2 regions of the Synechococcus sp. MIT S9508 genome follow, and region 2 is predicted to be linked to the other one. Evidence: predicted binding sites of a transcription regulator. Region 2 holds the regulator's gene; the other holds the start of a gene.

Region 1 (14,350 bases), 290 kb from region 2:
GGGCTGGGGTCAATGTCGTCTGGAAACCATCCATCAGGGTTTCGATCGGAACGATGGTGTGGGTGATTCCCAGTCGATCCGCAAGGTTGAGGGCATCTGCGAGTGAAGCTTCTGAACTCCACGGAGATGGCATCAGCAGAGTTTGCACCTGATCGGACCCGAGGGCCGCGGCAGCGATCACCGCCACCAGCGCTGAGTCGATGCCTCCACTCAGGCCGAGCAGGACGTTCTGGAAGCCACATTTGCCGGCATAGTCCTTCACTCCAGTCACCAGAGTGCGGAACAGCGCTTCCATCTCCTGCTGTTCAGCCTGGATTCGCTGCGTCACGGTTGATTGATTGGCTGCAGATGGTGCCCTGTCTGCGGCATTCCAGATCTGTATCGCTTCTCGGCAGTCCGGAAGCTGCAAAAGCGGCGTCTCGCAGTTGCTGCCCATCACGAAGCTGGCTCCGTCGAACACCAGTTCGTCATTACCTCCCACCTGATTGACGTAAACCACTGGGCAGCCAAGGCGCTGCGCCGCACGTGCGGCCAACTGACGCCGCAGGGCAGCCTTTCGGCGGCCAAAGGGTGAGGCTGAGCAGTTGATGAGTGCATCGATCCGCGCGGGGATCAGATCGGCCACAGGGTCTGGTCCCACGAGGCGACGGCCATGTAGTTCTTGGTCGACCCACAGGTCTTCGCAGATGGTGATCCCCAGTCGCCAGTTGCGGTCTCCGTTATGGAGTGTGATCTGTCCAGCTCCACGGCTTGGCCTGAAATAACGCGTTTCGTCGAAGACGTCGTAACTGGGCAGAAGTTGCTTGCGGGCCACCACCTGATCACCGCCGACTTGCACGAGGGTGATGGCGTTGTACAGCGCAGGATGTAAGGCATCGTCTGCTGGATCAGCGACTCCCACCAGAAGCGCGATGTCCGACTGACGGGCGGCCAGGCCACTGCGGAGCGTGTCGAGGGCCTCCCGTTGCCGTTGCAGGTGCGTGGGGCTGAAGAGAAGATCCCTTGGTGGATACCCCCAGAGCGAGAGCTCGGGCGTGACCAGCAGGTCCGGTTGGCGGCCCGTGGTCTCGATCAGGCTGTCGAGGCCTTGCAGAATGCGGGTGGCATTGCCCAGCAGGTCGCCCACAACAGGATTGATCTGGGCCAGGGCAACGCGCATCGGCACTCAAGGTTTGGTGGCATTGAATCCATAAAGATTGTGCTTCAGCAGCAGCGGCCAGAGGCATTCCGGCACCTGATGTCGTTTCTGCTTTTGTTTCACCTGTGAACTGGCAGCCGCGGGAATGACCAGAGGCACCACTCGCGCAGAGGCACCCATCTGGCGAAGGGTCTCCAAAGTGCACGGTTCCAGGGGCCATCCCTCACGGGGCACGATGCCGAGATTGCATTGCTGCAACATGCGCTGAGACTCTTTCCATGCTGGGATCTGTTGAGCGAGATCGCTTCCCACGACAAAACAGAGGCGGTGGTCAGGCCAACGTTCGCTGGCTCGTTTCAGTGTTGTGACGGCAAAGGGGCTGCTCAGCTCCTGGGCTAGTTGAAGCCGGGGGCTGGCGATCGACTCAACTAGGGTTTTCAGCAGGTCATAACGCTGACCAAGATCGGCGTCATGGCGTTTCATCGGGTTGTCACTGGCCCATGTGGCGACTCGGTCAAACTGGGTTAACAGTCCTTCCAGCAGCGCCTGATGGCCCACGGTCGGAGGGTCGGCACTGGTTCCGAGCAGTGCAATCTCAGCTCTGGCCGTTGTCGCCATGGTCAGGGCAACAGCGAGGGCAGCGGTGGACGTGTCTGCTGCTGGGGCCACTCCTGCATCAGCTCGACGATGCCTTGATCCGACTGTGCAAGCCGCCGCATCAGAGTGGCTGGCCCTGGCTGAAGTCGGCGCCCTCGGCCCCGTTCCTCCAGTAGCCAGCGTGCCGTCATCCGACCGGTGCGTCGTGTCGTGTGCACGGCCAGTGCCGCCTGGGCCAGTGCCACGGGTGCGGCAGGGGCCAGTGTCAGGCCAGCACTGAAGGGTGCGGCCAGCAGCAACAGCTGGCGCAACGCGCCCAAGACGACCTGGAGCCCCAGCTGTGCTCCCCCCAGCAGAGCGTTCTGTCCACTCAGTTGGCGGATCAATTTGCGGGCCGCTGGTCCGCCAAGAGGAAGGCCATACAGAGAGCAAAGCTGGCGGACAAGGGCCGCATCACAGGCGAATCCCCCAGCCAGATCCAAAAGCAGCAGCGGGTTGGCAGCAACGCCGGTGGCCTTGAGCGCGGCGTAGCGCCCGATCAGTCCCTGGGCTTCCCTCCGGCGTCGCTGCAATCTGCCTGTCTCCAACTGTTGCTGAATGCGTGTGGCCTGCTTCAGGCTGTTGAGCAACAGCAGGCTCTGACCGTGTTGTTCCAGCAGACGGCTGAGACCGCTCGCCAGTGCGTCCACGTCGGCCGGTTGCTCACGGCTGCGGATGCGGCCATCGCTCAGTTGAACAGCCCGGCGCGGTGCGGCGGACACCGCCAGTGGAGTCGGCAGTCCTGCTGGAAGTCGGCTGTGGATGCTGCGCAGCAGATCCGGCAGTTGATCCTCTGGCCAGCAATCGCTGCGGTTCAGCACCGTCAACACCGGCTTGCCCATGGTCTGGAGCGTATCCAGGGCCTCAAGTTCCACACGTGTGATGTCGCCGTCCAGTACGAGAAGCACCAGATCGGCATGCAGCGCTACCCTGGCCGCCAGTCGGGCCCGAGCCGGACCATCCACTTCGTCGATGCCAGGGGTGTCGACCAGTTCGACTTTCAGCAGGCCTGGAACAGTTCTTGGCCAAGCCACGGCCTGTTGCTGACGCGTGCAGCCGTGGGCCACATCCGTGGCCATCAGCTGCTGACCGACCAGGGCATTCACCAAGCTGGACTTGCCGACGCCCACTCGGCCGAAGACCGAGATCCGAAGCCTGCTTTGATCCAGGCGTTCAAGCTGGCGATCCAGAAGCTGGAGCGCGCCGGCCAGAAGACCCTGTTCGCGCCGATTCAGTTCAAGCTTGTCTCTCCAACCCTGCAGCAGATCTCTGCAGCGATCCTCCATGGCCCTCATGGCGCTACCTCGCCTGAGGTCTTTCTCCACCAGCCGGCCAGAACGGCCAGTACGGCCTCCGGGCCAATCACGCCAACGAAGCCACCGAATTCATCCACCACGACACGTACACCGCTGTTGTCGCGATGGAAGCCGGTCAGCAGGCGGTCGGCTCGGATCATTTCGGGAACGAACTCAGCCGGCTCACTGAGATCGGCTGGCGTGAGATGTCCCTTGTTGCGCACCAAGGCGCTCAGCAAACGGTCACGGTTGGCGACGCCGAGAACCTTGTCAACCGCGTCGCCCAGGACCACCCACCACTGCGCTTCGTTTTCAAGCAGTTCAACACGCAACTTCTCGATGTTGCAGGCGCCATCCAGTGTTGGAGCTGCCACTCGCGGTGTCATCAGATCACGCGCAGTGAGGTCGTTGAGCAGGAAGACCTTGGAGATCATTGCGGCTTCATCGGCCTCGATCTGCCCTTTCTGAGATCCGAGTTTTGCCAGCAGCCGGATCTCTTCCTCATCCGTGCTGATCTCACTCTCTTCGGTAATCGCCGGAAGCAGTCGCTCCAGCAGTAGCACCAGAGGTCGCATGATCACGCCCAGCCAATGCAGAACCGGAGCGCTTGCCAGGGAGACCGGCAATGCCAGGCGGCTTCCGATCGCTTTGGGCAGGATCTCCCCAAGCAGGATCACCAGAACCGTGAGGCTGACCGAGAACAGAGCCAGAGCTCCATTGCCCGCCTCCATCTTTTCCGTGAACACCCAGGAGGCGTAGCCACCGAGCATCAGGCTTCCGAAGATGTTGAAGCCGTTGTTGGTGATTGCCAGCACCGACAGAGTCCGACCCAGACGCAGCCTCAGCTGGGCCAGCCTGCGTGCTCCGGCTACCGGTTTCGGCCGGGCCGCAAGTTCATGCACGCGCACCGGATTCACGGTGAGCAGCGCTGCTTCCACTCCGGAGCAGAGGGCGGATCCGGTCAGCACCACCACTACCAACAAGAGAAGGATCAGCAGGTCGGAGGTCATGCTCGGGCGCTTTGACTGCCATCCTGACGTTTCTCCGGTGCCCTGTCTCTGTCGTGGCTGATCTCGCCCCTGTTGTTGATGCTCAGCTGTTCGCGGATCGGCGTGAGCGGTTCCTGGCTGAACTGGGCGGGGTCGCCGCGGTGATCCCTGGCGCGACGCTGGTCACACACCATGCGGATACGGAGTGGCCGTTCCGCCAGAACAGCGATTTCTGGTATCTGACAGGGTTTGATGAGCCCGATTGCGTGGCCTTGTTCCTGCCACATCGCCCTGAGGGTGAGCGGTTTGTGCTCTTCGTGAATCCCCGCGAGCCGGCTGCTGAGGTCTGGACCGGTCGGCGCTGGGGTTGTGAGGGTGCGGTGGAGCGCTTCGGAGCTGATCTCTCCCATCCGCGCGTGGAGCTCGATGCCCTGCTTCCTCAGTACCTCGATGGTGCGGAAGGCATCGCCTTTCGTGTTGGTAGTCATCCATCGATCGAACCTCTGGTGTTGCGTTCGTGGAGTGCGCAGCTCGATCGGGTTTCACGCACCGGCAGTGCCGCGCAGGCTCTGGTGGCGCCCTGCCCGCTGCTGCATCGGATGCGCTTGCGCAAGCAACCCGCTGAGCTGGAACGGCTCCGTGAGGCGTGCAGGATCTCCGCCTCCGCCCATGAGCTGGCCAGGGCTGCCGTGCGTCCCGGAATGACCGAGCGGAAGATTCAGGCTCTGATCGAACAGCATTTCCTCGAGCTGGGAGCCCGTGGAGCCGCCTACGGCTCGATCGTTGCCGGCGGTGACAACGCCTGCGTGCTGCACTACATCGACAACAGTGCAGTCCTACAGGACGGGGATCTCCTGCTCATTGACGCCGGCTGCTCCCTCCGCGACTACTACAACGGCGACATCACAAGGACATTTCCGGTCAGCGGCCGTTTCAGTGGAGAGCAGCGGGAGCTTTATTCCCTGGTGCTTGAGGCACAGGAAGCAGCGATTGCCAGGGTCAAACCCGGTCACACCGCCGAGGACGTGCATGACGCGGCTGTGCATGTTCTGGTGCAGGGTCTTGTGGATCTGGGACTGTTGGTGGGAGAGGTGGATGGCTTGATCGAGCAGGGAAGCTACCGGCATCTGTACATGCATCGAACTGGCCACTGGCTTGGGCTGGATGTTCACGACGTCGGTGCCTATCGGCTCGGCGAGCATCATGTGCAGCTGGAACCAGGCATCGTCCTAACGGTGGAGCCTGGTCTCTACATCAGTGACCGTCTTGCGGTTCCCGAAGGACAGCCTGTGATTGACGAGCGCTGGAAGGGGATCGGTATCCGCATTGAGGACGATGTCGCGGTCAGGGACCTTGAGGACGTCTCCTGTGGTCATGAAGTACTCACTGCCGGAGCTCTCAAGGCTGTTGCAGACATGGAGCGCTAAGGGTCGGACTGCGTCAGCGAATGGACGCTGAGTGCCCCTGGTTGTCAGCTCCTTTGCTGCCCTTCGACCATTGGATCGCTGCTTCAGTACTGGGCAGGATCAGATCCGCACCGGCGGACATCAGCTGCTGCTCATAAGCGCTTCGTTCCTGACTTCCGGGCAGAAGATGTGGTGGTGACACTGCGAGACTGATCCACTGCCGATCCGGTCGTTGGGTTCTGGCGTTGAGAACAGTCTGAACATCAGCAACCGTGTCACCCAGGTAGGCGACAACGCCTCCACTGCGATGGGGTAAAAGTCTGTCGCTGAGTTGCACAAGACCTGTGGGGTCAGGTTTGTCAGGGGCATCGCCCATGGCGATCAGGGGGGGATTGACCAGTTGCAGACGCTGCTGCAGCACGAAGCGTGCCGAAGGAGGTTCCGCGCCACTCACGAATCCCCAACCCCAGCCGTTCTGATCCAGCGCGGTAAAGAAGTCGCGTTGCACTCGTAAGGGTTCATCGCTGATGTACCCCGTCCATGCGCCTGGATCGCCATCGGGATCGCCGCCAAAATAGAAATTGCTAAAGACATCGATCAGGTCATGTCTGGCTGGCAGTGATGTGCCGTGCCTGCGCAGCAGCTCGAGGCTTGCATCCCAATCGTTGTTCCAGCGTCCCTCGCCCTTGAGAGCATCGATGCAGGCCGGAGCGGGCAGCCAACCGCTGTAATGCTCAACGGTTGCCTGGAGGGCTCTGCGATAACTGCCAGATACATCACGGATCACTCCGTCGATATCGAACAGCAGAAGCTGGCTGGTGGATGCGTGCCGGTCCAGGGGGATGGGTTTTGGCGGCTGGTAGGTTAGTTCTTTGTCCTTGATTCTTGAGCGCTGACACCATGACGGTTTCCGAAGGCGCTGCCGTCGACCAAGAGGTCGCTACCGAGGCAGCAGCAGCTGATCAGGCTCCTAAGAGCACGGAGACTCCTAAGAGCGCAGAGGCCGATCAGCAGCAGGAGCCAAAGGAAGGTCGTCCAGTGATGCGTGGCGGCAGTGCTGCATTGGCATCAGCCACGATCGATGCTGATGGTGTGCCATCGGGATACACCCCGAAGGCTGATGAGGGACGCTTCCTGCTGAAGATTCTCTGGTTGCCCGACAACGTGGCGCTTGCCGTTGATCAAATTGTTGGTGGCGGGCCCAGTCCTTTGACGGCTTATTTCTTCTGGCCTCGTGAAGACGCCTGGGAGACTCTCAAAAGTGAGCTCGAAGGCAAGTCTTGGATCACGGATAACGAACGTGTTGAGGTGTTGAACAAAGCCACTGAAGTGATCAATTACTGGCAGGAAGAGGGCAAGGGCAAGAGTCTGGACGATGCCAAGCTTAAGTTCCCCGATGTGACCTTCTGTGGTACCGCTTGATTCAGCTCAATCAGCATTGTGTTGATTTCAGCAGGCAATCAATTGCCTGCTTTTTTATGTCGAGAAATCGTTTTAGGGCAATTTTTATACAGTTTTTGCCTCAATGACTGGATGATTTGGAACGCCTGCTCGGCGCCGATTTGAATTGATTGTGTACAACGATGCTTTGCTCTTGTTGCCTCTAGCCTGGAATAGTGTGTTGCTTCAGGGTGGGTCTTCGATGAGTGGGTTTTGATGCTGCCACTCATCAGAATGATTGCTTGATTCTTTGATGGTGATATTGATCACCAATTACGTCGAATTTGGCCGTCAGGTCTCCGCAATAGTCTGTTACACTCTCACGGAATATTTTTAATGGGTTGATTTCTTTCTCTCCTTTGCTCGCGCTTGGGTTGTCCTCTGCAACGTTCGCGGTGACATCCAGTGTGGATATTTTGAATGGACTCGCTCAATTCAAAATTCAGGAAATTGAAAAGTCAGCCCTTCATGTCAAGAGTGGGAAAAATGTTTTTCAGGCTCTTTCGCCACTGCTGAACAAGCGATCCATGGCCGCTTTGTTTGAGGAGCATTGTTTGCATGAGTCTGCCGCAGTCGAGGCCGCTTCTGCCCCGCTGTCTGAATCTGCTTGGGCTGCTGAAAGCTTTGAAGCGGCGCCCGATTCTGTTGCTCAAGTCTGTTCGTTTGCATCCTTCGCCGACTACCTGAATGAGTTGTCGCTGAAGGCCTATTCTCTGCCCGCTTCAGGTGTTTTCACTTCGGGCTTCGGGCCGCGCTGGTCGCGGCATCATTCAGGTATCGATATCGCTAATCACGTTGGAACATCCATTTTTGCTTCACGGCGTGGAGAGGTTGTTTTCGTGGATTATCTCGGTGCTTATGGGCTGATGGTTGAAATTAAGCACCCCGATGGCTACAGGACGCGTTATGCGCATTGCAATGAAGCTCTTGTTCGAGTCGGTGAGACTGTTAGTCGGGGTGATTTGATTGCAAAGATGGGAAACACAGGCCGCAGTACAGGGCCCCATCTTCATTTTGAGATCAGATCGCCTGAAAATATCGCGCTTAATCCAGCATCCTTCCTGGAAGGAATCCTGATTAATCAGAAGTTGTAAGCCTTTTGCTGGTTGCTGGTGAATCTCAAAGTTGAACAGCATTGATTTGCAAGATCAAACATTTGATCTCGTAAATCATCCTCTGCCTTGAGAGTGATCCCTCACGGCAAGGCATAGATCATCAACTCTGATTGATTGCTGCCTGGGCGCGGGCTCTTGCGCGGTTCAGGCTCTGTTGGGCCTTTACTTTTTCAGGCGAGGTTGGCTGGCCTTCCAATTTGCTGACTGCGCTACGTGCAGCCTGCAGTTCGCTTTCAGCAGAACCGCCATCAATCGAGCTTCCCAGTTCAGCGGAGTTCACCAACACAGTGACATCATCCGCTTCCACTTCCGCAAACCCACCCATCAAGGCGATGGATTTCCAACCGCCGTCCTGACGGACACGCAAAACGCCCACATCAAGCGCTGCCAGGAGTGAAACGTGGCCGGGAAGAATGCCCAGCTGCCCAGTGGTGCTGGGGAGAATGACCTCATCAGCAGAGCCATCGAACACGCTCTGGTCTGGTGCCAGCACGCGGAGGGTGAGGGACATGGATATGGAGTGTTTGGGTTAAAAGCTTGGGCTCAAAATGAAAGGCATCTGGGGCATGAATCTCATGCCCCAGATGCCATCACTTGGCTTCTTCGGCCATCTTTGCAGCCTTGGCCTTGACTTCGTCGATGTTGCCAACGAGGTAGAAAGCCTGTTCAGGAAGGTGATCCAGTTCACCAGCAAGAATCTGGTTGAAACCACTGATGGTTTCCTCGAGCTTCACGTACTTGCCGGACATGCCGGTGAAGATCTCAGCCACAAAGAATGGCTGGGAGAGGAATTTCTCGATCTTGCGAGCACGGTCAACGGTGCGGCGATCGTCCTCGGAGAGTTCGTCGAGACCGAGAATCGCGATGATGTCCTGGAGCTCCTTGTAGCGCTGAAGCGTGGACTGCACGCTGCGAGCTGTGCGGTAATGCTCGTCGCCCACAACAGCGGGCTGAAGCATGGTGCTGGTGGAGTCGAGCGGGTCCACAGCGGGATAGATGCCCTTGGACGCGAGGCCACGGTTCAGCACCGTGGTGGCGTCTAGGTGAGCGAAGGTGGTCGCGGGAGCTGGGTCAGTCAGGTCATCCGCAGGGACGTAAACCGCCTGGATCGAGGTGATGGATCCTTCCAGAGTGGAGGTGATTCGCTCCTGAAGTTCGCCCACGTCGGTGCCGAGCGTTGGCTGGTATCCAACAGCGGAAGGCATGCGTCCGAGCAGTGCGGACACCTCTGAACCGGCCTGAACAAAACGGAAGATGTTGTCAATGAACAGCAGCACGTCCTGCTTGTTCACGTCACGGAAATGCTCGGCCATCGTCAGGGCTGAGAGGCCCACACGCATGCGAGCACCGGGAGGCTCGTTCATCTGCCCGTAGCAGAGCGCCACCTTTGACTTGGAGAGGTCATCGGCGTTGATCACACCTGAATCCTTGAATTCCTCGTAAAGGTCGTTGCCCTCACGGGTGCGCTCACCCACACCGCCGAACACGGAAACACCACCGTGTTCCTTGGCAATGTTGTTAATCAGTTCCTGGATCAGCACGGTTTTGCCGACACCGGCACCACCGAAAAGACCCACTTTTCCGCCCTGGCGATAGGGAGCCAGGAGGTCAATCACCTTGATGCCGGTCTCAAAGACCTTGGGCTTCGTTTCCAGTTCCGTCAGTTTGGGAGCTGAGCGGTGGATCGGAGCTGTCGTGTTGGATTTAACCGGCCCCTGTTCATCGACAGGCTCGCCGAGAACATTGAAGATGCGGCCAAGGGTTCCTTCGCCGACGGGCACTGAAATCGGTGCACCGGTATCGAGGGCCTCCATGCCACGGACAAGTCCGTCGGTGGCACTCATGGAAACTGCGCGAACACGGTGATCGCCCAGCAGCTGTTGAACTTCAGCGGTCAGGGCAACCGCCTGCCCGGCGGTATTGGTGCCTTCGATGCGGAGAGCGTTGAGAATTTTGGGCAGCTTGCCGGCGGGAAATTCCACGTCCAGAACCGGGCCAATCACCTGGCGGACAACGCCCTTGGTACCGGCGGAGGCGGGAGCAGCAGCGGCCATAAGTAAGGGGGTGTGAGAGGGAAGCGTCTAGAGCTAACCCTTCCTGAGCGGGGCAACGATACCACCGTCGCGAGAGAGGGGGGCGTGGTTCGGTCACCCGCACGCTTGTCCCGTGGCCGAAGTGCAGAACCCGGACATAGGTTGGCACTCGTCGACCTTGAGTGCCAGCTCGAGTCGCATCGGCGCTTCGGCGCACTGTCCCTGCTCCTGCAAGAACCCATGGCAGCTGTTTCTCTCAGCGTCTCCACTGTTAAGCCCCTCGGCGATCGCGTTTTCGTCAAGGTTTCAGAATCCGAGGAGAAAACTTCCGGTGGCATCCTGCTCCCCGACACCGCGAAGGAAAAGCCTCAGGTGGGCGAAGTTGTTCAAGTTGGCCCTGGTAAGCGCAACGACGACGGTTCCCGCCAGTCTCCTGAAGTAGGCGTCGGCGACAAGGTCCTCTACAGCAAGTACGCAGGCACCGACATCAAGCTCGGAAGCGATGAGTTCGTGCTCCTGTCCGAGAAGGACATTCTCGCCATCGTCAACTGACTGCCTCCTGACTGCCACGCGTCTGAGACAGGTCGGTAGTCACCAACTATTCCTTTCCATCCATTTCCGCCCCCATGGCCAAGCGCATCATTTACAACGAGAACGCTCGCCGCGCTCTTGAAAAGGGCATTGACATCCTGGCCGAGTCCGTTGCTGTGACTCTCGGCCCCAAAGGTCGCAACGTTGTTCTTGAAAAGAAGTTCGGTGCTCCCCAGATCATCAATGACGGCGTCACCATCGCCAAAGAGATCGAACTCGAAGACCACATCGAGAACACTGGTGTTGCTCTGATTCGTCAGGCTGCATCCAAGACCAATGACGCAGCTGGTGACGGCACCACCACTGCGACCGTTCTTGCCCATGCCATGGTCAAGGCTGGCCTGCGCAATGTTGCTGCGGGTGCCAATGCCATAACCCTGAAAAAGGGCATCGACAAAGCGTCGGATTTTCTGGTCGACAAGATCAAAGAAAACGCCAAGCCGATTGCCGATAGCAATGCCATCGCCCAGGTGGGCACCATTTCCGCTGGTAACGACGAGGAAGTGGGTCGGATGATCGCCGACGCCATGGACAAAGTTGGCAAGGAAGGCGTGATTTCCCTGGAAGAGGGCAAGTCGATGACCACCGAGCTCGAGGTCACCGAGGGAATGCGCTTTGACAAGGGGTACATCTCTCCCTATTTCGCCACCGACACTGAGCGAATGGAAGCCGTCCTGGACGAGCCCTACATTCTGCTCACCGACAAAAAGATCGGCCTCGTGCAGGATCTCGTGCCCGTGCTCGAGCAGATTGCTCGCACTGGCAAGCCTCTGCTGATCATCGCTGAGGACATCGAGAAGGAAGCTCTTGCCACTTTGGTGGTGAACCGTCTGCGCGGTGTCCTGAACGTGGCTGCGGTGAAGGCTCCCGGTTTTGGTGACCGCCGTAAGGCCATGCTGGAAGACATGGCTGTGCTGACCAATGGTCAATTGATCACTGAAGACGCCGGTCTGAAGCTTGAGAACGCCAAGATCGAGATGCTTGGCACTGCGCGTCGCGTGACCATCAACAAGGACACCACCACGATCGTGGCCGAAGGCAACGATGTGGCCGTGAAAGCGCGGTGTGAGCAGATCCGTAAGCAGATGGACGAAACCGAGTCCACCTACGACAAGGAGAAGCTTCAGGAGCGACTTGCCAAGCTCGCCGGTGGTGTTGCTGTGGTGAAGGTGGGTGCTGCCACCGAGACCGAGATGAAGGATAAGAAGCTTCGGCTTGAGGATGCCATCAACGCGACCAAGGCTGCTGTTGAAGAAGGTATCGTTCCTGGAGGTGGCACCACCCTTGCTCACCTGGCTCCCACACTCGAGCAGTGGGCATCGTCCAGCCTGGAGGGAGAGGAGCTGATCGGAGCCAACATTGTGGCTGCAGCTCTGACTGCACCACTGATGCGCATCGCTGAGAACGCTGGTGTCAATGGCGCTGTTGTGGCTGAAAACGTGAAGGCCAAGAACTTCAACGATGGCTACAACGCGGCCAACGGTGACTATGTCGACATGCTTGCTGCCGGCATTGTCGATCCCGCGAAGGTGACGCGTTCCGGTCTGCAGAACGCTGCGTCAATCGCAGGCATGGTGCTGACCACCGAATGCATCGTTGCTGACATGCCCGAGAAAAAAGACGCCGCACCAGCCGGTGGCGGCATGGGCGGTGGCGATTTCGACTACTGAGTCGCAGCTTCTCGATCAAAGCCGCCTCGGCGGCTTGTTAAGCCCCGCTGTTGCGGGGCTTTGTTGTTGTCAGCTAGGGATTGAATTCAGGCGGCCCGTGGCGCTTTTGTCGACGTCTCGGATCTGGACGCCTCCACTCTCCCTGCCCCTCAAAATGTTCGCGGTGAACAGTTTTTGGCGCAGAGGGTCTGAAATGGTATCGACGGTTACGGGAAACACGTGTTTCAGCCTCGCCTGAGGCGATTTTTGATCGCCCTTCTGGTGGTTCCAGCATTTCAGCTGCTGAGTTCTGCCCTGCTGCCTGCGTACGCAGGTGATGCATCACTTTCGTCTGCCGACAACACTCTGATCCTCACCTCGGCGGCACTTGTGCTGCTGATGACTCCTGGATTGGCGTTTTTCTACGGAGGATTCGTTCAGGCTCGCAATGTGCTCAACACGATGGCGATGAGCTTCGTGATGATGGGCATCGCCACGCTGGTGTGGGTCAGCTTCGGATTCAGTCTTGCCTTCTCCGACGGCGGAGCTCTGAATGCCGTCATTGGCAATCCCTTCTCCTTCGCCATGTTGGAGAACGTCCCTGACATTTGGCCTGGCCTGGCGATACCTGGACTCAGCTTCGCTCTCTTTCAGGGCATGTTCGCGATCATCACTCCGGCTCTGATTTCAGGGGCCTTGGTGGAGAGGATCAGTTTTCGCTTCTGGTGCGTCTTCACCCCCGTGTGGCTCCTGGTGGTGTATGCCCCTCTTGCTCATATGGTCTGGGGAGGTGGTTGCCTTGGGAAAGACCTTGATTTCGCTGGAGGCACGGTGGTGCATATCAGCTCTGGTGTTTCTGCTCTCTTGCTTGCTGGCCTTGTTGGCTGGCGCAAGCAGTGGCCCAATTCGGTGCGCCCACCTCACGATGTGACTCAGATCTTGCTCGGCACTGGTCTGCTCTGGTTTGGCTGGTTCGGTTTCAACGGCGGCAGTCAGCTGAGTGTCAGTGGTGCTGAACTCCCCTTCACTACGACGCATATCTCTGCAGCAACTGGCTTGGTTGCTTGGTCATTGATCGAAACATGGCGTGATGGCAAGCCCACTGCTGTCGGTATGGCGACCGGGGCTGTGGCCGGTCTGGTGGGCATCACCCCAGCAGCTGGGTTTGTGACGCCAGCTGCTGGGATGGCGATCGGTGCGATCACTGGTCTGCTTTGTTATTGCTCTGTGCAGCTCAAGGTTTCGCTGCGTTTTGATGATTCCCTCGACACCTTTGCAGTCCACGGTGTCGGTGGCACAGTCGGCGCGATCCTGACCGGTGTCTTCGCTAGCACTGAGCTGATCGCCACTCACCCTGCAGCGCAGGTTTTTGCCGAGAAGGGCAGGTTTGGCTTGATCGCTGATCAGTTTCAGGTTGTGCTTGTGGCCTATGGGTTGGCGGCCCTTGGGACGCTGCTGATCGCAGCAGTCTTGCGAGGTCTTGGCCTTCCGTTCCGAGTAACGGAAGATGCTGAAAACCTTGGTGTTGATGTGCGTGAGCACGGTGAAGAGGCCTATCCGGAAAGGATTGGTTCTCCCCAGTTTCATTAAGTCGCGATTCGCTTGGAGCTGTTGTTGCCGGCCCTGCTGACTTAGTTCAGCCAACCGGCACTCAGGATCACTGCCAGGGTCAGAAAGATGGCCAGGGTGGTCCAGGTGATGCGGTTGAGGGTCGCTTCAGCGCTGCTGGCACTGGTAAACGAGGTGCTACCACTGGCCGCAAGCCCACCCATGCCATCACCTTTGGGGCTGTGCAGCAGCACAAACAGGATCAGCAAAAGGCCGCTGCCGATCCAGATCCAGGAAAGAACGGTGGTAATCATGGGCTGATTTTATGTCCGAGCCGATCAGACCGGTTGTGGCAGGCGAGCGGTGGAGGGCACAGGTGTCTCGATTGGTTCGATCAGAGTGCTGCCGGTCATGGCATCGGGTTTCTCGAGATCGAGCAGTTGCAGAAGAGTGGGTGCGATGTCAGCTAACCCGCCGTTATCTCGCAGGCGGATTGCATTCCCCATGCCA
Region 2 (14,350 bases):
GCACCGTGACGGGACGGCGCTTCATGTGGTCGAAGGTGACGGCCAGACCCTGGGTGAGATTGCGCGCCGCGTCGACGGCATCTCTGGTGTAGTCACCAACCTGTTTGAGAAAACCGAACATGGCCTGAGGGAAGGGAGACGGAGTGACCGCTGAGTCAAGAGCCTAGGTAATTAAACCTAACCCCCGAAGGCGACCGGGAATGCAAGTTTCAGCGCTGCGGTCACGAGCAAATTGACCAAAGCCAGTGGCAGCAGGAACTTCCAACCAAGATCAAGCAACTGGTCAATGCGAACCCGCGGCGTCGACCAGCGCAGCAGAATGGCAATGAAAACGAGCAGATAGGCCTTCAGCACGGTCATCACAATGCCTGTTGTGCCTGTTATCACCTGGACGAGAGGAGCATCGACCGATTGCCCCAGCCAGCCGGCCAGCCATTCCACCGGCAAAGGGAAGCCCCAGCCACCGAGATAGAGGACCGAAACAAGCAGAGCTGAGAGCACCAGATTGATGTAGCTGCCGAGGTAGAAGAGCGCGAACTTCATGCCGGCGTATTCGGTCTGATAGCCGGCAACCAGCTCCTCTTCCGCTTCGGGGAGGTCGAACGGAAGGCGTTCACATTCCGCCAGGGCGCAGATCCAGAAAATCAGAAAGCCGACAGGTTGGCGCCAGATATTCCAACTGAGGATTCCCGCTCCAGTTTGCTGATCGACGATGTCGACGGTGCTGAGGGAATTGCTCATCATCACCACTGCAAGCACAGCGAGAGCGAGGGGAATCTCGTAGCTGATCGACTGTGCAGCTGCCCTGAGACCTCCAAGCAGGGAATATTTATTATTCGAGGCGTATCCGCTCATCAGCAGGCCGATCGGCTGAACGCTGCTGAGAGAGATCCACAGAAAAATGCCTACACCGACATTGCTGATCAAAAGGTTCTGACCGAAGGGAACGATCAACCAGGACAGAATCACTGGAACAACGACCAGAACAGGGCCGAGCGTGAACAACAGACTGTCGGCCCTGGCGGGAATGATGTCTTCCTTCACCAGCAATTTGAGACCATCCGCAAGGGGCTGAAGAACACCGAGTGCCCCGGCATATTCAGGTCCAATGCGCTGCTGAACCGCTGCTGAGATCTTGCGTTCGAGCCAAACGGTGACGAGAACCCCTACCACTGCTGCGACAAGCACCAACAGCATGGGTAGTGGCAGCCAGATCAAACGAGCTGCTTGCTCAGACAGTCCAAAGCCCTCGAGAGCTTGACTGAAACTTCGTTCCAGATCCAGGCCTGGACTGACCAGAGCCGGTGCGCTGGTGGCGAGGAAAGTCACCATGAGCAAAGGTGTGATGAATGTAACTTAAGTGGTGATGGTTGGAACTCGGGCCTCCAGTGGCGTCCATTGGCGCAGATCACTGCCGGTGTAGATCTGAGATGGCCGAAAGATCCGATTGGCACCAAGCTGTTCACGCCAGTGAGCCAGCCATCCGGCCACTCTTGCGATGGCAAAGACCGGCGTAAACAGATCTCTGGGAATACCCAGCTTGCGATAAACAAGTCCGGAATAGAAATCCACATTGGGATAAATCCCTTTTGGGCCGAGACGAGTTTCCGCCGCTGTCTCCAGAGCTCTGGCCACGTCGTACATCTCATCGTGACCAAAGCGTTCGAACATCTCTTCAGCAAGAGCCTGAAGAATCACCGCACGAGGATCTTTGACGCGGTATTCACGGTGACCGAATCCCATGATCTTGCGCTTGCTGGCCATGGCCTCATCGAGATAGCCTGCGGCCTGATCTGGTGTGCCGATCTCTTCGAGCATCGCCAGGACATCTTCATTGGCCCCGCCATGAAGGGGGCCAGCCAGCGTGCCGACGGCTGAGGCGACGACCGCATAAGGATCGGTGAGTGTGCTGGCGGTGACGCGGGCACTGAAAGTGCTCGCATTGAGACTGTGCTCCGCATGCAGGATCAGGCACTGATCAAAGATCCTTGAGGCCATAGGATCTGGCTCACGCTCCATGAGCATGTAGAGAAAATTGGCGGAATACGCCAGATCGTCTCTGGGCTGAATGGGATCTTGGCCTTTACGGATCAGCTGAAAGGCGGCGACCATGGTCGGGATCTTGGCGATCAGCCGAACCACCGCGTCATAGATGTACTGAGGGTCGTCGATGGCACGACGGGAATAAAACAGACCCAAAGACGCTGCGCTGGACTGCAGGGCATCCATCGGATGCCCATCGGAGGGGAAGCACTTCATCATGTCCCTGACGCGGAAACTAACGCGTCGGTGCATCTGCACCTCGTCCTCAAAGTCTCGTAACTGCTGAGGAGTGGGCAATTGACCCCAGATCAGCAAGTAGGTGGTCTCCAGAAAGCTGCAGTGGGTGGCCAGATCGTCGACGGGGTAGCCGCGATAGGACAGGCAGCCTGCATGACCATCAATGTCACAGATGGACGACTGGGTGGCAGGCACCCCCTCAAGTCCGGGGCGGAACACCAGACCCGTTCGCTCATGACGGATCTCGGCACCATTTTTCTGACTCACCAACCTCCGCTTCAGCGCAAGGGCAACTTAAACGGAGCGCGGGAGCAAAAGACGAGGCCTGAGTAATGCCTGCAGTTCAGCCTGACCCCGAGGATCGCTCAGGTCAGCGTGCCAACTGAGATGGCAGTATCCCGCCTTACGCAAGCGCAGGCTGCTGGCGGGTGCTCCGATCAGCGTCGCCGCAAGAGTGCTCAGATCTGGCTCATGGCCAACCAACAGGAAACAGCCGGAAACGCGGGAGACCAACGGCCACGGGTCACCGCCTGGCTCCAGGGCTGAATCCAGACAGATCGACTTCGCTAACCCAGCCTGGACCGCCAACTCAGCGGTCTGCATGCATCGCCGGTAAGGACTGCTGATCAGTGTGTCCGCCTGAACATCCAGCATCCGCAGTTGTCGGACAACCTCCAGAGTTCGCCGCATGCCGCGATCGGTTAGGGGGCGATCGGGATGATCACGGCCGCAGAACCGTTCTGCGGCAATGCCATGGCGCAGGAGAAGAAGATCAACCGAGCTGGAGTCGCGCACGGAGACGCAAGCTGCTCACACGTTCATCCTGAACGGAGGTGGCGTTTGGGTCAGCCCCAGCAGAGACAGCCAAACCTTTCACAGCTGGCAACAGTGATCGACCTGCCACCCCCTGCACCAGCTCCCAGGGTCGCCACTGACCAAGGTGCAAGCGGCTTGGCGCCGCAGCGAGTGCCAGTTGCTGAGACAGCACTGACTGACTCGCGGACTGCAGCTGCTGCAGCTGCTGCTGTCGCTGCATCAGGTCACCACTCTCACCGCGACGGCGCAAACCATCGAGGGTCTCTGCCCACCAGTTCACACCGATATGCCGCTCCAGAGCGACAGCAAGTTCAGCTTGCAGCGACTCCTCTCCTCGACGTCGTTGACGAGCCAGACGGGTCCAGACCTGAACAGGTTGACCTTCGCTGTCGAGAGTGGAGCCTGTCAACCCAAGCCCCTGAAGTCGCTGATCCACCACTTCGGGATCGGGACGATTCGGCCGGGTGCCTAACACCCAGCCCTGCGGCCCTTGCTGCCAAAGCATGGGCCCCTCATCGAGGCCGGCGACGGCAGCCGCGGCCCCGGTCGACAGGGATTCGATCGACTGCCGCAGAAGGGGAGCGATCCACTGAGCCAGGGGCTCATTGGCATCGGCAGCCAGAAGAGCCGCAGGATTCGTAAGCAGAGCGACTGTCTCCGCATCACCACCGGCATCTCTAAGGAACACATCGCTGTCCGCCAGCTGAGACATCCGGGGAATCAGAGGCTCACGGAAGTGGACCACGGCATCAAGCGCCAGATCAGCGCCCTGCGGTGTCAGCGATGCCACCAGCCCCTGCAGGTCTTCACGGGCAGTGATCGCTGAGGGGACCCCAAGCCAGCGGTCCATCGCACCAGGGGTGGCAATCAGAACGGCAGCACCACGACCGAAGCTCTGCAGATCAGCGGCCAGAACAGGGTCTCCGAGCTGATGCTGACTGTCCAGTTGAGAGACATCCAGCGCCTGTTCAAGCACGCCTCGCCCTGAAGCCAGCAACAGCAGATCGTCGTCGATCAAGGCCGTGGCGATCGGTTGGGGATCCCTTCCCAGCAGGGCACCGCGACCGCTGATCAGTCCCATACCGCGGTAGCGGGAGATCTGAAGATCGGTGCCTGCCAGGCTTCGGGTCTGCCAGAAACGCTGCAGAAAGCGCTTGGCCCCATCTTCATCGCGGCTGGACAGTGCCAGGACCCAACCCTGCTTGGGTTGTTCCCCGGACTGCTGTGCAGGAGCGTCAAGCACTGCAAAGCTGACTTCGGGCCCAATCCAGCCGGCCAGCTCAGTGCTGAAGTCAAGGCCGGCTAGAGCAAAGGCACCATCTCTGAGCTGACGGGTGCTGTCATTCACCAGTTGGCGCTGGCGAACGGGCGCAACGGCCTGGGCGTAAGCAGGCACCTGACGCGAGTCGACCAGCCAGTGCAGCGTCAGGGCTGCATCACTTGGCATAAACCGTGCTGCGCGGGGCAGCTCAAGGGGCCGGTCCATAATCCGCAGCGGGCTCTGACGAGCCATCGCCCACCAAACACCCAGCGCCAGGGTGAGCAGCACCATCGCCACAGCGACCAGAGCCAACAGGAACGAGCGCCCTTTCATGAACAGGCGGTGAAGCACATGGTGCTCATCTTCTATCTATCCATGGTGCTGTGCCAGCCCAAAGCCAGACTGAAGCGATGAATGGACCCACCCCAAAACCCCTCAAGGCCAGCGAACTGAACGACTGGCTCAACGACAACACCAATCTGACCGTTGTGGATGTGCGGGAGCAGCAGGAACTGGTGATCGCTCCATTTCCGCACCCGGTGAAGCATCTGCCCCTCAGTGATGCTGAAAACTGGATGGGGAGCATTGATGACGTGCTGCCAAACGGTGGTTCGATCGTGGTGCTGTGCCATGCCGGTGTGCGCAGCTGGAATTTCGGTTGCTGGCTGCTCGAGAATCGACCATCCCTGGACGTCTGGAACCTCGAGGGTGGCATTGACGCCTGGAGCGTTGTGGTGGATCCCGCAGTGCCGCGCTACTGATCAGCGCGCCAGTCAGCCGAACGGCATGCATTCATGACAGGAACCAATCTCCCTGACTGATTCTTCGTAAGATCACGATCCGCAAGGTGATCTCCGTGAAGCCGCTGCCCCGACGACAGCAGGAGGTTCTTCAGGCCACGGTCCACCACTATGTCGACACCATCGAACCAGTGGGCAGTCGCGCTTTAGTGCAGAGATTCGGAATCAAAGCGAGTTCGGCCACGGTGCGTTCGGCCATGGGAGCTCTGGAACAGCGTGGACTCCTGACCCAGCCACACACGTCAGCGGGGCGCGTGCCCAGCCCCCAGGGCTACCGCCACTATGTGGACTGCCTTCTGCCCGAACCCGGTGCGGGTGCACATCACCTGGAGCGGGAATTGACCCAGCTGAGCCTGCGCTGGGCGGCACTGGATGACCTGCTGCTGCAGCTGGCACGCCGGCTGACGGATTTCACAGGTCTGATGAGCCTGATCAGCCCGCCGCAACGATCCCAAAGCAATCTCAGAACCATTCGCCTGGTGCGCAGTGAGGACCGCCTGCTGGTGATGCTCGTGGGCGATTCCAGCCAGGCCCATCACCTCAATCTGCGGCTGCCCCACGGCAGTGCCGGTCAGGTGGAAGCCTTAGAACGCTGGACCTCAGACCAACTGGTGCAGGCCGGACAGCTGGACTGGAGCTGTCTGCCACAGCAGCTACAATCCTGCGGAAGGGCACTTCAGGACGCGCTGGAGAACGGCAATCTCTTCCAACGCCCGATCGAGCAGGCACCGTTAGTGCATGGGGTGTCGCGGCTCGTGGCTGAACCCGAATTCAGTGACAGCGCCAGGGTGAGGCCTCTTCTCGACCTGATGGACAGTGACCCGGCAGCGTTTGTTCCCGCACCTGCCTGGTCCGACGGGCGCGTTTGGATCGGACGTGAGCATCCTGAGACAGCATTGAGCCGCTGCTCAGTCGTTCAGGCCAGCTATCGCAGCGGTGACGGAGGCGTGGGCCAGGTTGCCCTGATCGGCCCCATGCGGATGGCCTACGCGACCGCTCGTGCGGCCGTCAACTCCGTTGCTGTCACCCTGGAGCGCTTACTGAGCTGAGACATGCTCTGAATCTTCAGAGTGCGTCGCCAAGCTGCTCGGCGACCGTGTTCACATCCTTGTCACCACGACCAGAGCAGTTCAACACCACTTCAGTGCCATCCGGCAGGGTTGGACAGAGGGTCTCAAGCCAGGCGAATGCATGCGCTGTCTCGAGGGCAGGAATGATGCCCTCCAAGCGGCTCACCAGTTGAAGCGCCTGGAGCGCTTCAGCGTCGGTGACGGCGCCGTATTCGGCCCGGCCGATCTCACGCAGGTAGCTGTGTTCAGGCCCAACTCCCGGGTAATCCAGGCCGGCACTGATCGAATGAGCTTCCTGCACCTGCCCGTCCTGATCCTGCAACAACAGGCTCATTGCACCGTGAAGCACACCGACCCTGCCTTCAGTCATCGTGGCGGCATGACGGCCTGTGGCGACGCCATCACCGGCGGCCTCAACTCCGATCAGACGCACATCGCTGCACTCCACAAAGGGATGAAAAAGACCCATGGCGTTGGAACCCCCACCAACGCAAGCCATCAGCACGTCTGGCAAACGACCGAACGCTTGCTGACATTGGTCCCTGGCCTCCTCTCCGATCACTGCATGAAAGTCGCGAACCAACATCGGATAGGGATGGGGGCCTGCCACTGACCCGAGGATGTAATGCGTGGTCTCCACATTCGTAACCCAGTCACGGATGGCCTCGCTGGTGGCGTCCTTGAGCGTGGCGGTGCCGGCGGTCACAGGCTGAACGCTGGCACCAAGAAGACGCATGCGGAACACATTCAGAGCCTGACGGCGCATGTCTTCAGCACCCATGTACACCACACACTTCAACCCGAAGCGAGCGCAGACCGTGGCCGTCGCGACCCCGTGCTGACCAGCTCCTGTTTCGGCAATGATCCGGTTTTTGCCCATTCGCAGGGCCAGCAACGCCTGCCCGAGCGCATTGTTGATTTTGTGGGCGCCGGTGTGGTTGAGGTCCTCACGCTTCAACCAGATCCTGGGTCCGCCATCACTGCGGCGGTAATGGGCTGTGAGCCGCTCAGCTTCATAGAGAGGTGTGGCCCTGCCCACGTAGTTGCGCAGCAGGCGGTTGAGCTCTGAGGTGAAAGACGGATCTTTCCAGGCCTCAGCCGCGGCCGTCTCCAGCTCAGCCAGGGCAGGCATCAGCGTTTCAGGCACGTACTGACCACCGAAACGGCCGAAACGACCGGAGGAGGCAGGCCTGGAGCTGAGGGCCAGATCCTGAGCGGTGGGCTTGGGTGGCAGGGTGCTGGTCAAGGTGCAGCTGACCGCGCGCGCGGCCTTTGAAGCGTTGGCTCAGCGTAAGCAGGCAATCACGCGATGCCGTGGATCACAGGCACTGATTTGAAGATTCCGGAACCCTGCCGTCCGCAGGGCCGCAGCCATATCGAGGCCGAAGTACTGCTCGATATAGGGCTCGGTGCTTTTGAGCAATGTGGCGACTGCCGCTGGAAGGCGCTGAAGCACGGAGGAGGCGGGATCCTGATCCACCATCACCAGAGCACCTCCTGGCCGCAACAACCGAGCAGCCTCCCCCAGCACGGCGTGGGTCGCATCCTGAGGCAGCTCATGGCAAACGAACTGAAGACTGATCAGGTCAAAGGACGCATCCGCCAGACCCGTGTCCTCCGCCGCTGCATGCAACCAGCCATCCACGAGTCCCTCCCGATCACGCACACGAGCCACTGCGAGCATGTCGGGGGAAAGATCCAGGCCCTGAATCCGAGGTGCGGGCTCTTGGCGCTGCTCTGCCCGCTCAGACAACCAGCTTGCGAGATACAACGTGCTCACTCCCACTGAACAGCCAAGATCGAGCACCTGATCAATGGATCCGTTCAGGAGCGGCGCCAAAGCGCGGTGGATCTCATCCCGCAGACGGGCTTGGGCCACAGATGGTGCCAGCGCCTCGTCCGGCCAGATGCGCAGGGCCATCGCATCGGTGGCTTGCTCCGCTTCGGCAGCAGCCTGCCAGCAGAGATTGCCCTGTTCATAGGCGTGAAAACGCGCCACGTAGTAGGCGGGCGGCACCAGGCCTGGAGTGATGCTGCTCGACAACAACGGTGCTGCAGCCTTCTCGAGTTCACGGCGACGGACTCTCCAGGGAATGCCGTTGCGTTCCGCCGTTCGGATAATCATCTGACGTGCCTGGAAAAACAGGGGACGCCTCAGCAGATCAATACCGATCAAGTGTTCGATCCAGCGACCAAGGCCTTGGCTTGAGTCAGCCCATCTAGGCGTGGACGCTGAGTCGGTCATCACGAAAACGGCAGGATGGTGTCGGATGCGCAGAAGCAATGCCGAAAGGCGGGTGGCAGGAATTCAGCAACACAGACAGTCTGCAGCGGCCGAGCAGCCCCGAGAAGCAACCCACTGCAAAAGCCCAGCAAATCGTTCGGGTGCAGCCGACCCGTGGGGGGAAAGGCGGCAAGACTGTGACGGTGATCCGCGGTCTGGAGCTCAACCAAGAAGGACTCAAAGCACTGCTGAAGAAACTCAAGACACGCATCGGCAGCGGTGGCACCGCAAAAGACGGCCTGATCGAACTTCAGGGCGATCAGGTGGAGCTCGCACTGGAACTGCTCAACAAAGAGGGATACCGTCCCAAGCGCGCTGGGGGCTGAAGCTGAACGAGGCTCAAAGAGATGCAAGCTGAGGGACAATGGCTGCCCCAGACCGCCGGATCCCAATGACCGCTTCGTCCAGCCACGGCCAGCTGACCAACCAGGGTGCTTCCACCAATATCGCCTGGCATCAGGCATCGGTTGATCGAGCAGCCCGCGCTGAACAACGGGGACACCGAAGCGCCATTCTCTGGTTCACAGGCCTGAGCGGTGCGGGCAAAAGCACGCTTGCCAACGCGGTCAATCAGGCCCTGTTCGAGCGAGGACTGAGCACCTATGTGCTGGACGGCGACAACATTCGCCATGGCCTCTGCAAGGACTTGGGATTTTCCGACGCCGACCGTGAGGAGAACATCCGCCGCATCGGAGAGGTCTCCAAACTGTTTTTGGATTCTGGCGCCATTGTTTTGACGGCATTCGTCTCGCCGTTCCGTGCTGACCGCGACAAAGCGCGCGACTTGGTGAGCGACGGAGATTTCATCGAGATCTTCTGTGCCGCTGATCTGAATGTGTGCGAGAAGCGCGACACCAAAGGCCTGTATGCGAAGGCACGGGCCGGCGAAATCAAGGAATTCACGGGAATCTCAAGCCCTTATGAAGCACCAGACACTCCGGAACTCTCTGTCGACACCGGAGCGGCAGACCTGACGAACTGCGTGGATCAGGTGGTGAACGAGCTGATCTCCAGAAACATCATTCCTGCCCAGCGCTGACCTCGCTGACGACTGCACTGCTGACGACCACGTGGATGCCCTGACGCTCGGCCCAGGCATCCACGAACGTCTTGAGGCAGCTGGCGACAGGGACTGCCAGCAGCAGACCCAACAACTCTCCAAAGCCGTAAAGGTCTCCGGCCTTTGCTCCCAGGGGCAGAGCAATCAGCAGCCAGGCCGGCTGCAGCCCCACGATGCTTCCCATCAAACGCGGCTGAATGACCTGATCAACGATCTGACCGACCACGATTGCGGCCACCAGAGTCTCTAGGCCCTTACTGGGATCCTGAAAAGCGAGCAACCCGCTCACGGCGACGATCGTGAAAGCACTGGCGTAGGGGATCAGGGTTGTGAATCCGATCAGCACGGCAAACAGCACGCCATAGGGGATCTTGAGAAGGGTGAACAACACGATCTGACCCAAGGCCAGGATCAGCGCCAGCAGCACTTGCCCGCCGAAGTAGCCACGAAAGGTCCGAGCCAGAGTGCCGGTCACCAACCCACGCCACGCATCGGGCAGCCAGCGGGCCAGACCCTTCGTGATCGATTCACCTCCGATCAGGAAGAACACCGCCAACACCAGCACGATCACCGTGTTGATCGTGGTGCCGAGTGTGGCCCCGAGAATGCTGAGCAAGCTCTGGCTGAGCTGACTGGCCACAGTGCTTGCACGGGAGAGCAGATCACTGCTGAGGTCGCCAAACTCCGTGGGCAGCCCACGGATTGAGGCCCACTCCTGGAGACGGTTCACCCACTGCTGGGCCGCCAAGAGCAGTCCTGGAAGAGCATTGATCAACTGGCCAAGCTGCTCAATCAGCAGCGGCACCAGGGTCAGCGCAGCGAAGACCAATGCCCCGATCGTGGCGAGAGTGACAAGCACGATCGCCACCCAGCGGCGCATCCCTCGACCGGTGAGCCAGCGGCAGGGAATATCCAGCAGAAACGCGATCAGCGCGGCGGTGAGAAACAGTCCCGGGAAGGGAGCCAGCGGCAGGAGGAGCTGACGGATCACGAACAGGTTGAGGGTCAGCAACGGCAGCACCAATCCCCAGCGAATCCAGGCTGGCCAGGACGTCATGGTTTGAAGGAGGTGCAGATCAAAAGGAGCTCAGCTTGAAAACGGCACTCACCTCATGGCACCAAAAATGCCGGCTGGCGGCAACAGCGAAGGTCGGCAATGGCCGGAGATCAAGTCATTCGCTCGAGATAGTCACGACTGCCCAGATCCTTCAGACGGACATCCTTCTCAACAACCGTGTCATGAAGCTGCTTGCGGTAGGCCTCCAGACGTTCAGCCAGCGCACCACCCTCGACAGCAAGGATCTGTGCAGCCAGCAAGCCCGCATTCAGACCTCCGCCGATCGCCACCGTGGCCACGGGAATACCACCGGGCATCTGCACGATCGAATGCAAAGAGTCGACGCCTGACAGTGCTTTGCTCTGCACCGGTACGCCAATCACAGGCAAGGTGGTAAGTGCGGCCACCATTCCAGGCAAATGAGCTGCGCCACCGGCACCGGCCACAATCACGGCCAGCCCACGCTGGCGAGCCTGCTGGGCGAAGCTGACCATCTCCAAAGGCGTGCGGTGCGCCGAGAGCACGCGTACCTCCACCGCCACCCCCAGCTGTTCCAGCACCTCGACGGCAGGACGGAGGCTGGGAAGGTCGGAATCACTGCCCATGATGACGGCAACCCTGGGCACCGAACCTGGATCAATGGGGGGGGATGGCAACTCGGCCACAGGCAAGAACCGGAAGGACAGCGAGACTGCCATCGTCCCGCACCGGCCTGAGCCGGCCCAACCGCATGCGTCGGATCACCGATGTACGTCTGCCCCAGCGCCCCAGAAACCACGACCATGCAGGTCTGTCCTGGCTCAGCGTGGATGATCGCAATCTGATCATCGCCGCTGGTCCGATGCCGGCCGGTGGGGCGATGGCCGGGGAAAGCTGGCAAGGAGACAGAATTAGTCGTCGGGGGATCGATCTGCAAATCAATGGGGGCCTGGGCCTGGCCTTCACGGAGCTCACGCAACAGGATTTGCCGAAACTCCTGGAGTTGCTGGAGCTGCTTTGGCGCGATGGGGTCGAGGCGATCGCTCCAACCCTGGTCACCTGTGCTGTGGCCCCGCTACGCCAATCCCTGAACGTTCTCCGGCAGGCCCGTGACCGGCATCAAGCGGGCCGCTGCCAGCTACTGGGAGCACACCTTGAGGGCCCGTTCCTTGCGGAAGCACGGCGGGGTGCACACCCGTTGGAGCACATCGCTGCCCCCAGCGTCGCGGCCCTAAAGGCACGGATCGCAGGATTTGAAACCGACATCAGCCTGATCACCTTGGCGCCGGAGCAACCGGGTGCTCAGGAATTGATCAACGAACTCAAAGGGCTCGGCATCCATGTGGCTCTGGGTCACAGCACCGCAAATGCCGATCAGGCAGCCCTGGCGTTCAGACAGGGCGTCGAGATGATCACGCACGCTTTCAATGCCATGCCGGGACTGCACCACCGCGCTCCTGGGCCCTTGGGAGAAGCCTGCCGTCGCGGCGACATTGCGCTTGGGCTGATTGCCGACGGAGTGCATGTGCATCCCACCACAGCGGTGTTGTTGCAGAAGATGGCGGGGGATCAGCTGGTTTTGGTAAGTGATGCCCTGGCGCCCTACGGGCTGTCGGAGGGTGAACATCGCTGGGATGAGCGAGTGCTCTTGGTGAACAACGGCACCTGCCGACTGGAAGACGGCACCTTGGCCGGCGTGACCCTGCCCTTGCTCGAAGGCACCTGCCGTCTAGCCAGCTGGAGCGGTGATGCGGATGGTGCGATCTGGGCGTCCACCATGGCTCCCAGAGAAGTGCTTGCGGAACGCCTTGAAGACCCCATGTTGATTGGAGATGGACTGGACGATCTGCTGCGCTGGGAATGGAACGAGTCAGAACGAAAGCTGGCCTGGCGGCAGGCTGCTTAAGATTCCGCCGCTGCGAGTGAATTGATGTCCCCCGAGCAACTGCTGAATGACAAGCAGGCCGAGAAACAGGAAGTGAAGGGCTATTTCGAGACGACGGGATTCGATCGTTGGAACCGTATCTACAGCGATAGCGATGACGTCAATAAGGTCCAGCGCAATATCAGGATCGGACACCAGAAAACCGTTAATGAAGTGCTGGCCTGGATCGAGGAGAGTGGGCAGTTCAACAATGTGAGTTTCTGCGATGCCGGTTGCGGCGTCGGCAGTTTGAGCGTCCCCCTGGGGCGCATGGGAGCCGGCTTCATCAATGCCAGCGACATCTCTGAAGCCATGGCCAAGGAAGCTGAGCGCCGGGCGCGTGATGCGGGCCTGGACATGGCAAAGCTCAATTTCGCAGCCAGTGATCTGGAAAGTCTCAGCGGCTTATTCCACACCGTGTGCTGCCTTGATGTGTTCATTCACTACCCCCAGGAGGCTGCTGAAGAGATGGTGCGGCACCTCTGCTCTCTCAGCGAACAACGCCTGATCGTGAGCTTCGCGCCCTACACGCCGCTCCTGGCAGCACTGAAAGGTATCGGCCAGTTATTCCCAGGCCCCAGCAAAACCACCCGCGCCTACACCCTCAAGGAGAAAGGGATTGTGGCGGCCGCGGAAGCCTGCGGCTTCAAACCAGTGCGACGCAGCCTCAACAAAGCGCCGTTCTACTTCTCCAGGCTGATCGAATTTCACAAGGCCTGAACAGCACCTCGAAAAGACCAGGGCTCAGGATCCGTCAGGACCCGAACTGACTGTGCAGCTTTAGCAGCGCGTAGGGAGGGGTATCACTGACAAAATCAGCAGTCCCCACAGTGCCGCTGAAAGCGCCGCCCTGACCGATCAGGGTCGCCCCGTGATTGCTAGGGAACAAATCTCCGAGCGAGAGAGTCAATGCCCCTGATTCCAGGCTAGGTGTCACAGCGGCGCTGGACTGAAGCGAGCCAAGGGAACGGGTCTGGATATTGCCGTCCTTGAAGGTGAGGGTTCCCTGGGCATGGGTCAGGAACACGGTTTCGCCTTTGAGGACTCGTCGTTCAACCACCTGTTCAAGCCCATAGAAGGAACCATTCGCCTGTTCACACCCCTGCACTGCTCCGCCCAGCCTGGCCACGGCAAGTCGGTAGCTGACCGAATCACCCACCGACAGGACCGAATCACGATTGGCATCAATGAAGGTGCCTGATTCCACATTGCAGAACAGCACCTTGAGCTGTTTGGCCTGCCGCTGATCGCCCCCGGAACCGTCGGTGGAACAGCCCGCGAGCAGACAGAGCAGCGAGCCAACAAAAACCGCGGAGACCGACCTAGGCATGGCATCAACCTCTGAAATCACCCGATGCTGAAAAGTCTTGGCGAGTTTGAGCAGCATCAGAACGTCGATGGCGGCTCACAGCTGAGATGCAGATCATCCAGCTGCAGACGCCAGGCATGGAGCCGATAGCCCGCGTCTCCCGGAGTGGCGACATCACTGATGCGCTGATCGTTCATGTAGAGCGGGTCACCAAGCAGGGGAGACCCCAGTTGCGCGAGATGGATGCGGATCTGATGAGGGCGACCCGTTGTGATCGCGACCTGCAGAAGATCTCCCTGGGGGCAGCGTTCCAGCAGCGTAAATTCACTGTGGGCTTTAAGACGTCGCCGGATCAACCCATCCGCTGGGGGCAATGGTCCCCAGACCCATCCCAGCAAGGGATGGGTCCGCTCGACCACATCCGTATTCACCGCAAGAGACATCCCGAACTCAAGCCCTGCGACACGCTGGGACCAGGCCTGATAAAGCTTTCGGGTTCCTGAGGACGGC

The links. The regulator HrcA, encoded in region 2, represses chaperone genes, less so after heat shock. The targets are predictions, from matches to a motif close to TTAGCACTCNNNNNNNNNGAGTGCTAA.
Region 1: the regulator HrcA is predicted to act here: its motif matches at 10,215-10,241, upstream of groES (co-chaperone GroES).

The regions. Positions count from the first base shown of each region.
Region 1 covers NZ_CP138941.1:1,108,167-1,122,516, forward strand. The annotation lists gene SIB42_RS05670 (NAD+ synthase) at 1-1,159, opposite strand, end outside; gene SIB42_RS05675 (nicotinate-nucleotide adenylyltransferase) at 1,166-1,756, opposite strand; gene SIB42_RS05680 (GTP-binding protein) at 1,759-3,069, opposite strand; gene SIB42_RS05685 (CNNM domain-containing protein) at 3,066-4,079, opposite strand; gene SIB42_RS05690 (aminopeptidase P N-terminal domain-containing protein) at 4,133-5,485, shown strand; gene SIB42_RS05695 (haloacid dehalogenase) at 5,499-6,251, opposite strand; gene SIB42_RS05700 (30S ribosomal protein PSRP-3) at 6,365-6,886, shown strand; gene SIB42_RS05705 (M23 family metallopeptidase) at 7,300-7,998, shown strand; gene atpC (ATP synthase F1 subunit epsilon) at 8,120-8,530, opposite strand; gene atpD (F0F1 ATP synthase subunit beta) at 8,610-10,073, opposite strand; gene groES (co-chaperone GroES) at 10,293-10,604, shown strand; gene groL (chaperonin GroEL) at 10,679-12,313, shown strand; gene SIB42_RS05730 (ammonium transporter) at 12,560-13,882, shown strand; gene secG (preprotein translocase subunit SecG) at 13,924-14,154, opposite strand; gene gpmI (2,3-bisphosphoglycerate-independent phosphoglycerate mutase) at 14,179-14,350, opposite strand, start outside.
Region 2 covers NZ_CP138941.1:821,135-835,484, reverse strand. The annotation lists gene ndhI (NAD(P)H-quinone oxidoreductase subunit I) at 1-121, opposite strand, end outside; gene nuoH (NADH-quinone oxidoreductase subunit NuoH) at 178-1,332, opposite strand; gene SIB42_RS04165 (citrate synthase) at 1,357-2,547, opposite strand; gene SIB42_RS04160 (SixA phosphatase family protein) at 2,575-3,075, opposite strand; gene SIB42_RS04155 (DUF3352 domain-containing protein) at 3,053-4,690, opposite strand; gene SIB42_RS04150 (rhodanese-like domain-containing protein) at 4,768-5,118, shown strand; gene hrcA (heat-inducible transcriptional repressor HrcA) at 5,214-6,206, shown strand; gene trpB (tryptophan synthase subunit beta) at 6,223-7,473, opposite strand; gene SIB42_RS04135 (class I SAM-dependent methyltransferase) at 7,513-8,472, opposite strand; gene SIB42_RS04130 (translation initiation factor) at 8,511-8,837, shown strand; gene cysC (adenylyl-sulfate kinase) at 8,903-9,550, shown strand; gene SIB42_RS04120 (AI-2E family transporter) at 9,531-10,628, opposite strand; gene purE (5-(carboxyamino)imidazole ribonucleotide mutase) at 10,739-11,326, opposite strand; gene SIB42_RS04110 (N-acetylglucosamine-6-phosphate deacetylase) at 11,359-12,513, shown strand; gene bchM (magnesium protoporphyrin IX methyltransferase) at 12,538-13,251, shown strand; gene SIB42_RS04100 (hypothetical protein) at 13,286-13,918, opposite strand; gene SIB42_RS04095 (pseudouridine synthase family protein) at 13,918-14,350, opposite strand, start outside.